DNA from 2 places in the Streptomyces sp. NPDC056527 genome. Region 1 is predicted to be linked to the other one. Evidence: riboswitches for the same ligand, from Rfam matches in the RefSeq annotation. Region 1 holds a riboswitch; the other holds the start of a gene.
What was found. Region 1 has a riboswitch for cyclic di-AMP ahead of ACFQ7Q_RS30915 (transglycosylase family protein). Riboswitches for the same ligand answer to the same signal wherever they lie in the genome.
Positions count from the first base shown of each region.

Region 2: it holds a riboswitch for cyclic di-AMP, as region 1 does, so the genes downstream of both, ACFQ7Q_RS09440 (peptidoglycan DD-metalloendopeptidase family protein) here and ACFQ7Q_RS30915 (transglycosylase family protein) in region 1, are expected to answer to the same signal.

Region 1 covers NZ_JBHTTQ010000097.1:18,285-22,889, forward strand. Annotated here, with positions in the region: gene ACFQ7Q_RS30905 (cytochrome P450) at 1-154, shown strand, start outside; gene ACFQ7Q_RS30910 (transglycosylase family protein) at 268-1,260, shown strand; cyclic di-AMP (ydaO/yuaA leader) riboswitch at 1,520-1,695, shown strand; gene ACFQ7Q_RS30915 (transglycosylase family protein) at 1,699-2,388, shown strand; gene eno (phosphopyruvate hydratase) at 2,725-4,011, shown strand; gene ACFQ7Q_RS30925 (septum formation initiator family protein) at 4,122-4,595, shown strand.
Region 2 covers NZ_JBHTTQ010000012.1:36,018-40,622, reverse strand. Annotated here, with positions in the region: gene ACFQ7Q_RS09450 (STM4011 family radical SAM protein) at 1-365, shown strand, start outside; gene ACFQ7Q_RS09445 (SGNH/GDSL hydrolase family protein) at 352-1,146, opposite strand; gene ACFQ7Q_RS09440 (peptidoglycan DD-metalloendopeptidase family protein) at 1,310-2,269, opposite strand; cyclic di-AMP (ydaO/yuaA leader) riboswitch at 2,274-2,462, opposite strand; gene ACFQ7Q_RS09435 (tyrosine-protein phosphatase) at 2,813-3,625, shown strand; gene ACFQ7Q_RS09430 (DUF6126 family protein) at 3,635-3,790, opposite strand; gene ACFQ7Q_RS09425 (XRE family transcriptional regulator) at 3,811-4,449, opposite strand; gene ACFQ7Q_RS09420 (aspartate aminotransferase family protein) at 4,525-4,605, opposite strand, start outside.

The DNA of each region.
Region 1 (4,605 bases):
CCGGCTGGAGGGACAGATCGCCCTCGCGACGCTCCTGACTCGCCTGCCGGACCTCCGACTTGCCGGGGATCCGGCCGATCTGCGGTGGCGCGGTGGCCTCATCATGCGTGGATTGCGCACGCTTCCGGTCGAGTTCACCCGAGTTGTGAGCTGACGCATCGTCAAGACTGTGACTTTTACGTGATCTCCGCTGCATCGACTTGTTACTGACGTTCGAATGCCGCTACGTTCACCGTCATCTCAGCAGTCACGCGAAAGGCCCTCCGTATGCGCTCCGGGAACGGACGACACCGCAGACCCCGCCAGGCCCCCGCCATAGTCGTCGCCGCAGGCGTGACCGGATCCGCCCTGGCGCTGCCGTTGCTCGCCGCGGGTTCCGCCTCCGCCGCCGACGCCGCCACCTGGGACCGGGTGGCCGAGTGCGAGACGGGCGGCCTGTGGAGCGCGCACTTCGGCAACGGCCTCTACGGCGGACTCCAGTTCACGCAGGAGACCTGGGAGGCGTACGGCGGTCTGGCGTACGCGACCAGTGCGGATCTGGCGAGCCGCGCCCAGCAGATCGCGGTGGCCGACAAGGCGCTCGCCGCCGGCTCCACGCAGTGGGCCACCTGTGCTCCGATCGCCGGACTGAAGAACGACGGCACCTCTCCCGGCGTCGACCCCGGGCCGGCGGTCACGCCGGAGGAGTCCACGGGTCCCGTGGCGGAGTCGAACCGCACGGACGGCCTTCCGGCCACCCCCGGGGCCACCGCACCCGAGACCACCAACCCTGGGACGACCTCGCCCACGACGTCGGACCCGACCGCCACCCCCGACGCGTCCGTCACGCCCTCCGAGCCGGCTGCTCCCGGCACCGGCAAGCACCGCGGCGACGCGGCCCCGGAGGAGACGGGCAATCCGGGCAAGAGTGGCGAAAACGGTCGTCATGCCGCACCGACGGACACGCCGACTGACGCGCCGACAGGTGAAGCGACCCCGGGCGAGGATGGGGATAAGTCGGACAGTACGGATGTATCGGGTGCAGAGGACGCCGAGGGCAACAAGGGCTCGAAGGGCGTCACGGACACCAAGGGCGCTTCGGGCGAATACACCGTCCAGCCGGGCGACAACCTCACCGACATTGCACGGGAGAACGAACTCCCGGGCGGCTGGGGTGCGCTCTACGACGCCAACCGCTCGACGGTGGGTGCCGATCCCGACCTCATCATCCCTGGCCAGAGCCTGGATCTGACGATCGATCTCCTCCCGGCGAAGGGTTAGTTCGGGACTGTATGTCCGGTTCTGTGCAACTGAGACATGGGTCTCTTTGCCTCAACTGGCATATCGCGTCCGCAAAGTTTGCTTCCGTCATCTCTCACCTGCGTAAACACCCTTCGTCCCGAAGTGGGTACGGGCGATATTTCCCCAATGGGTGTCTTTGAACTTCGACGGGGTCTGTGTCTACGGTCAGCACCGCTCGCCACCGCGGGCCCCGTCGACCGATACGCCGAATCCTGCCGTCGGCCGATGGGAACAGTCGTCGCGTCATGCGCCGAAGGCAGGAGCGGGGGACCCAAGGTAAGTGCCGCCCCCGGCCGTTGAGACAGACGGCCGACGGAGCGGCTTGGGGTGAAGCCGCGCGCTAGGTCGCGCGGCCGGGCAACTCACATGGCCCGAACCCGACAGCTCACCTCGTAGGCGTCGGTGAGGAGATCCCCCATGCTGTTTTCCGCCAAGGGCAAACACCGTCGTGCCTCCAAGGCCACCCGCGCCGTCGCCCTCGCCGGCATCGCCGGTGTCGCCGTCGCCGCGCCGCTGATGGCCGCCGGGTCCGCCTCGGCCGCGACCGCCTCCGAGTGGGACGCCGTCGCCCAGTGCGAGTCCGGTGGCAACTGGGCCATCAACACCGGCAACGGTTACTACGGTGGCCTGCAGTTCTCCGCCTCCACCTGGGCGGCCTACGGCGGCACCGCGTTCGCCGCCAGCGCCGACCAGGCCTCGAAGTCGCAGCAGATCCAGATCGGCGAGAAGGTCCTGGCCGGCCAGGGCAAGGGTGCCTGGCCGAGCTGTGGCGTGGGCCTCTCCGGCGCCGCCTACACCGGCGCCGCCGAGACCGCTCCGGCCAAGCCCGCTCCGGCTGCCAAGCCCGAGCGCAAGGCCGAGCAGCCGACGACCCGCAGCGAGCAGCGGACCGCGCCGAAGGCCGAGGCGAAGACCGTCACCACCCCCACCGGCAAGAAGGTCGCGAAGGGTGACGGCGAGTACAAGGTCGTCGCCGGCGACACCCTGAGCAAGATCGCCGCCGCCAAGAAGATCGAGGGCGGCTGGGAGAAGCTCTTCGAGCTGAACAAGGACGTCGTCGAGGACGCCGACCTGATCTACCCGGGCCAGCAGCTTCACCTGAAGTGAGCCCGGCGGTTCGCGTGAGTCCGGCGGCTCACGCGGCCCCTCCGACCCTCCCGCGGTGACCACCCCGGCCCGGCACACCCTCCCCCGTGTGTGCCGGGCCGGGGTTCCGCGTTTCCCGGGCCCCTGTGCGCAGGGGTTCCCGCAGGCCGGCCATCCGCGTTACCGGTGAGTAGGTCTGGGGTGTTTTGCCCCGGGATACCTGCCCTCGGGTCCTTTTTCGTCCCAGGGGGCGGGCGCCGGGCGGGCGGGAGCCCCGGAGCCGGTTAGGCTCTTGGCGCAAGGCCAAAGCGACCCTGCACAGCAAGCGTCACATCTAGCGTCACATCCCAGAAGGAGATGCTCGTGCCGTCCATCGACGTCGTCGTAGCCCGGGAAATCCTGGACTCCCGAGGCAACCCCACGGTCGAGGTCGAGGTCGGCCTCGACGACGGCAGCACCGGTCGTGCTGCTGTTCCGTCCGGTGCCTCCACCGGTGCGTTCGAGGCCATTGAGCTCCGTGACGGAGACAAGAACCGCTACCAGGGCAAGGGCGTCGAGAAGGCCGTCCTCGCCGTGATCGAGCAGATCGGCCCGGAGCTCGTCGGCTACGACGCCACCGAGCAGCGCCTCATCGACCAGGCCATGTTCGACCTGGACGCCACCGACAACAAGGCCTCGCTCGGCGCCAACGCCATCCTCGGCGTCTCCCTCGCCGTCGCGCACGCCGCGTCCGAGGCCTCCGACCTCCCGCTCTTCCGCTACCTGGGCGGCCCGAACGCGCACCTGCTGCCCGTTCCGATGATGAACATCCTGAACGGCGGCTCGCACGCCGACTCCAACGTGGACATCCAGGAGTTCATGATCGCGCCGATCGGCGCGGAGTCCTTCTCCGAGGCCCTGCGCTGGGGCACCGAGGTCTACCACACCCTCAAGGCCGTCCTGAAGACGAAGGGCCTGTCCACCGGCCTCGGCGACGAGGGCGGCTTCGCCCCGAACCTGGACTCCAACCGTGAGGCGCTCGACCTCATCCTGGAGGCCATCAAGCAGGCCGGCTACGTCCCCGGCAAGGACATCGCGCTGGCGCTCGACGTCGCCGCGTCCGAGTTCTACAAGGACGGCTCGTACGAGTTCGAGGGCAAGTCCCGCTCGGCCGCCGAGATGACCGAGTACTACGAGGAGCTCGTCTCCGCGTACCCGCTGGTCTCCATCGAGGACCCGCTGTTCGAGGACGACTGGGCCGGCTGGAAGGTCCTCACCGACAAGCTGGGCACCAAGGTCCAGATCGTCGGCGACGACCTCTTCGTCACCAACCCGGAGCGTCTGGCCCGCGGCATCGAGGAGGGCACCGCCAACGCCCTGCTCGTCAAGGTCAACCAGATCGGTTCGCTGACCGAGACCCTGGACGCCGTCGAGCTGGCCCAGCGCAACGGCTTCAAGTGCATGATGTCCCACCGCTCCGGCGAGACCGAGGACGTCACCATCGCCGACCTGGCCGTCGCCACCAACTGCGGCCAGATCAAGACCGGTGCCCCGGCCCGCTCCGAGCGCGTCGCCAAGTACAACCAGCTCCTGCGCATCGAGGAGATCCTCGACGACGCCGCGGTCTACGCCGGCCGCAGCGCGTTCCCGCGCTTCAAGGGCTGACACCGGCTCAAGGGCCGTCCAGCCCGTCGTACATACGTCCCCGCACCCGGTCCCGTACCGTGTGCGGGGACGCACGGTTTCCGGCTCAGGAGAAGGGGAGGCGACACGACATGGCCGCGAAGGACCGGGACCGGTTCTCGACCGCGACCCGGATCAGGCTGCTCGGTGAGCAGACCGCCGCCCGTGTCTACCGCTCCCAGACCCGCCGCCAGGCCCGCCGCTCGCGGCTCACCGGCCGCGCGGCCTTCCTCGCCCTGGTCGTCTGCTCGCTGGTGGTGGCACTCGCCTACCCGATGCGGCAGTACGTCTCCCAGCGCGGCGAGATCGCCGAGCAGGAGCGCCAGGCCGCCGAGGCCGCAGCCCGGGTGGAGGAGCTGCGGGACGAGAAGGCCCGCCTCCAGGACCCGGCCTACGTCCGCCGCCTCGCCCGCGAGCACCTGCACTACGTGCTGCCCGGCGAGACCGGCTTCACCGTGAACGACCCCGAGGCCGAGCGGGCCCGGCGCGAGGAGCAGAGCGCGGCCGACCGCCCCTGGTACTCCGACCTCTGGGACGGCGTCGACCGGGCCGACGCAAGCCGTTAGCGCTCCGACG
Region 2 (4,605 bases), on a different contig from region 1:
ACCTCTGGGTGAACGCCGCCGAGGGGCACACGTACACCGATGGGGAGGCCGAGGGCTGGACGGCCCTCGACCCCCTCTTCCCGTACAGCCGTCGTCCGCACCCCTCGGCCGGTCTCCCCTGCCGGACCGGCGAGTCGGTGATCTCGGTGGACGGTGACGGGACGGTGCGACGCTGCCACTTCGTGAAGGCCGAGCTCGGCAACCTCTACGACGGTTCGTACCGCGCGGCCCTGCGGCCACGCGCCTGCCCCCTCGCCGTCTGCGACTGCCACATCGGATATGTCCATCTGGAGACGCTGCCGCTGTACGACGTGTTCGCGGGCGGCGTCCTGGAACGCGTCCCCGCCGCGCTCACAGAGGCATGAGGTCCGGCCGCTTGGCCTCCACGTAGTCCCCCGAGCTCTCACCCCGCAGCCGCCTGCCGATCCACGGCACGAGGTACTCCCTGGCCCAGTTGATGTCGTCGCGGCGCACCTCCAGCGTGCCGCGCGGCGGCAGCGGCGGCCACGGCTGGTCCGGGTCGGCCGGCACCTCCAGACCGAGGACCTGGGCGGCGCGCAGCGCGACCCGGGTGTGGCCCTCGGGCGAGAGGTGCAGCCGGTCGTCGTCCCAAGCCCGCCTGTCCTGCACCGACTTGAGCGACCACAGGTCCAGGACCGGGCAGCCGTAGCGGTCGGCGACGGCCCGGACATGGGCCGTGTAGGTGGCGATCTTGCCGCGCAGATGGCGCAGCACGGGTACGTCGCGGGTGTCGAAGCCGGTCGTCACCATGACCGTGCCGACGGCCGAGGTCAGATCGGCGACGGCGCGCTCGAAGCGCTCGGCGACGTCGTCCGGGTCGGTGCCCGGGCGGATGATGTCGTTGCCCCCCGCGCAGAAGGTCACCAGGTCGGGGGCGAGCTCCTTCGCCCTGGGGACCTGCTCCTCGACGATCTGGTCGAGGAGGCGGCCGCGTACGGCCAGGTTGGCGTATCGGAATGCGTCGTGCTCCGGCAGCTGGTCGGCGAGCAGGACCGCGAAACGGTCCGCCCATCCGACGTACTTCCCGTCGGGGCCGGGGTCTCCGACGCCCTCGGTGAAGCTGTCACCGATCGCCGCGTACGACCCGAATACGTCCATGTCTCTTGATCTCGAATCGTCTGCCACGGGAACTCATCTTTCCCTTATGGGTGTGACCTACGCGACCGTAAGGAGGGGTTGACGCCGGGTGAGATACGCCACCGGTCAAGATTCCGCCAAGCCGGAATACGGCGGTACGCGAAGGGGCCCGGCACACAGGTGCCGGGCCCCTTCGGATGCTGGGTGTACGTCAGATGCTGACGCCGTGCGAGCGCAGGTAGGCCAGCGGGTCGATGTCCGAGCCGTAGCTCGGTCCGGTGCGGATCTCGAAGTGCAGGTGCGGACCGGTGGAGTTGCCGGTCGAGCCGGAGAGACCTATCTCCTGGCCGCCGGTGACGGTCTGGCCGGCGGAGACGCCCAGGGAGGAGAGGTGGGCGTACTGCGAGAACGTGCCGTCGGCGTGCTGGATGACGACCTCGTTGCCGTACGAGCCGCTGTTGCCCGCGGAGTAGACGGTGCCCGCGCCGACGGCCTTGACCGAGGTGCCGGAGGAGGCGATGAAGTCGACACCGGTGTGGTAGCCGGAGGACCACATGGCGCCGGAGGCGCGGTACGGGGTGGAGATGCCGCCGCTGACCGGGGCGACCCAGCCGGAGGACGCGGCCTTGGCGGGGGCGGCCTGCGCCGGCGTGGACGCCGGGGCCTGGGTGGACTCGACCGTGCCGCGGTCGCTGCTGCGCGAGCTGCGCTCGCCCGAACCGGTGGAGGACTTCTCCGCCTTGGGCGCGGCCTTCGGGGCGGCCTTGGGCGCGGCGGCCTTGGCCGTCGACTTGGCGCCGAGGGTGAGCTTCATGCCGGGAAGGATCAGCGAGGGGTTCCCGCCGACGACCTGGCGGTTGTCCTCGTAGAGCTTCTTCCAGCCACCCGCCAGGTGGTGCTCGGAGGCGATCTTCGACAGGTAGTCGCCACGCACGACGGAGTACGTCTTCGGCTTGGCGGCCTTGTCGGCGGCCGGGGCCTTCGCGGGAGCGGCGGCGACGGCGGCGACGGCCTGCTCGGGCGTCACGGTCGGGGCGCCCTTGTCGGCGGCGTGGGCTCCGGTCGCACCGAGGAGCGGCAGGGCGACGACGGCGCCACCGGTGCCGGCGGCGACGAATCCGCGCGTGATCGGGTTGGCCTTGGGACGGCGATGCTTACCCTTTGCGGGCATGGCGAATTCCTCTCCGTCGCCTGCGAGGTGAGCTGTCGGGTTCGGACTGGAGATGTCCGGCCGCGTTCTCACGCGGCTTAACCCCAAGCCGTCCGGATCGACCGGTTCGGCGTACTTACCTGGGTCCCCCGCTCCTGCCTTACGTGGATGGGTGCGGATTCCGGGCGGTGGCAGGATTCGGCGGTCCGACCGGATTGACGGTGACCGTAGACGAGCGGGGTCGGCGCGAACAAGCCACCACTTTTCTCTCGCATTCAGGGCCGGGATATCCGCGCCGAATTCCGGTCACCCTCCGTGGAGGGCGGAACCTCGATCCCCTTTTCCGGTACGGAGTTTGCCCGGAACGATCAGGCACGGTCCGTCACTTTTATGACGCTGCTCACGCATGGGAACCCATCTCCCCTATTAACAGGGCGCGTTATGCCTAAGGGCCCAATTCGGACAGAACACCCATTCCCATGCCCCGGGGGTGTGCGCAGCCGACGCCACCCGGGATGATTGGCCGAGGAACCGATCTCGATCAGCCAACCTTCAGGAGCACTCGTGACGCAGCAGCTGCCTCAGGTCCCGTCGACCGAACCCGAGCTCACGGGGGTACGCAACTTCCGGGACGTGGGCGGCCTGCCGACCGTGAACGGCGGATCGGTGCGGTTCGGACGCCTCTTCCGCAGCGGCCACCTCGCGCACGCCACCGAGGAGGACGCGGCCTTCCTCTCCACCCTCGGACTGCACACGATCTTCGACTTCCGCAACCAGGCGGACCGGAAGGTCGAGGGCCCGGACGTCGATCTTCCGGGTGTACGAAATGTGAACATACCGCTCAACGACCCGGCCGACGGCAAGGAGTTCTGGAAGCTGGTCAGCACGGGCGAGCTGGAGCAGCTCCGCGCCATCCTGGGCGACGGCAAGGCGGCCGCCCGAATGTCTGATTCGTACCGGAAGATGATTGTCGAGCGGACCGCGGAGCACAGCCGCATCCTGCATGCGATGGCCGAGGACAGCGTTCCCGCGCTGATGCACTGCGCGGCCGGCAAGGACCGCGCGGGCCTGTCGATCGCCATCTCGCTGCTCGCGGTGGGCGTCGAGCGCGAGGCGATCGAGGCCGACTACGTGAAGTCGAACGACCCGCACCGCCGGTACAAGGTGCGCCGCAGCTCCACCGCCGCGGACGCCATGTCGCCCGAGGTGATGGAGCTGCTCAGCCCGCTCTTCGACGCGCGCGTCGAGTACCTGCGGGCCGCGTTCGAGACGATCGAGCAGAACTGGGGCACGGTCGAGAGCTACCTCACGGACGGCCTCACGCTCGCCCCCGAGACTCGGGAGCGGCTGCGCGAGCGGCTCGTCGCCGAGGCGTGACCCTGCCCGCTACTGGTTCTGCCCGCCGAGCATGAACAGCAGGTAGAGGAAACCGGCGAAGAGGTGCCCGGCCACCAGATAGGCGAAGAGCCGGAGCACAAGACCCTTGGGGAACTTGCCCCCGTCGCGCTCTTCACCGGTGACAGGTGCGGACTTCTCGGACATATCCGACCCTTCCGAAGGGCTCAGCGCAGATGCGGGGTTCCGTCGCCGAGGCACAGCTCGGCGGCGGGGCTCTGCATCAGCGTGTGGACGAAGAGCAGCTCGGCCCCGCCGCGGCCGGCGGCTCCGATGCGGTGCGGGGTGAGCGAGTCGAAGTGCGCGCTGTCCCCGGGATCCAGGACGTGCACGGTGTCGCCGAGTGCGAGGCGCACCTGACCTTCGAGGACGTGGAGCCATTCCTCCCCGGGATGGACGCGCACGATGTCGCTCCGGGTGGCGTACGGCACATGGACCCGAAGCGCCTGCATCGCACGACCGGGTCCGCCGGCCTGGCGGTAGATCCAGCCGTCGGCCTCGACGGGCTCTGACCGGCCCGCCCTGACGACCGGATCACGCTCCGGCGGAACCTCGCCCAGGAGCTCGGCGACCGTCGTACCGTAGATGCGGGCGAGAGCGAGCAGCATGGGCAGCGAGGGTTGCCTGCGGCCCGTCTCCAGCCGGGAGAGATGGGCCGGGGAGAGACCGGCCCGCTGGGCGGCGGCCTCCAGGGTCAGCCCGCGCCGTCGGCGCAGGGCTCGCAGCTGGGGCGCGACGTCCGGCAGGGCCTCGGGCGCGTCCGGTGCGGCGGGGTCCGGGGACGGCTCCCCGGGGAGGTGCTCCATGCCTCCATTCCGCCAGGATCTTTCCTCTGAGGCAAGTTTCTTGCCTCAGAGGCAAAACTCCGGCGGAGCGGGAGATCAGCGCTGCGCCACCGCCTGCTTGACCAGCGTCTTCCCGAAGTCCCACATCAGTCCGCCACCCCCATGGGCGTCGTCCAT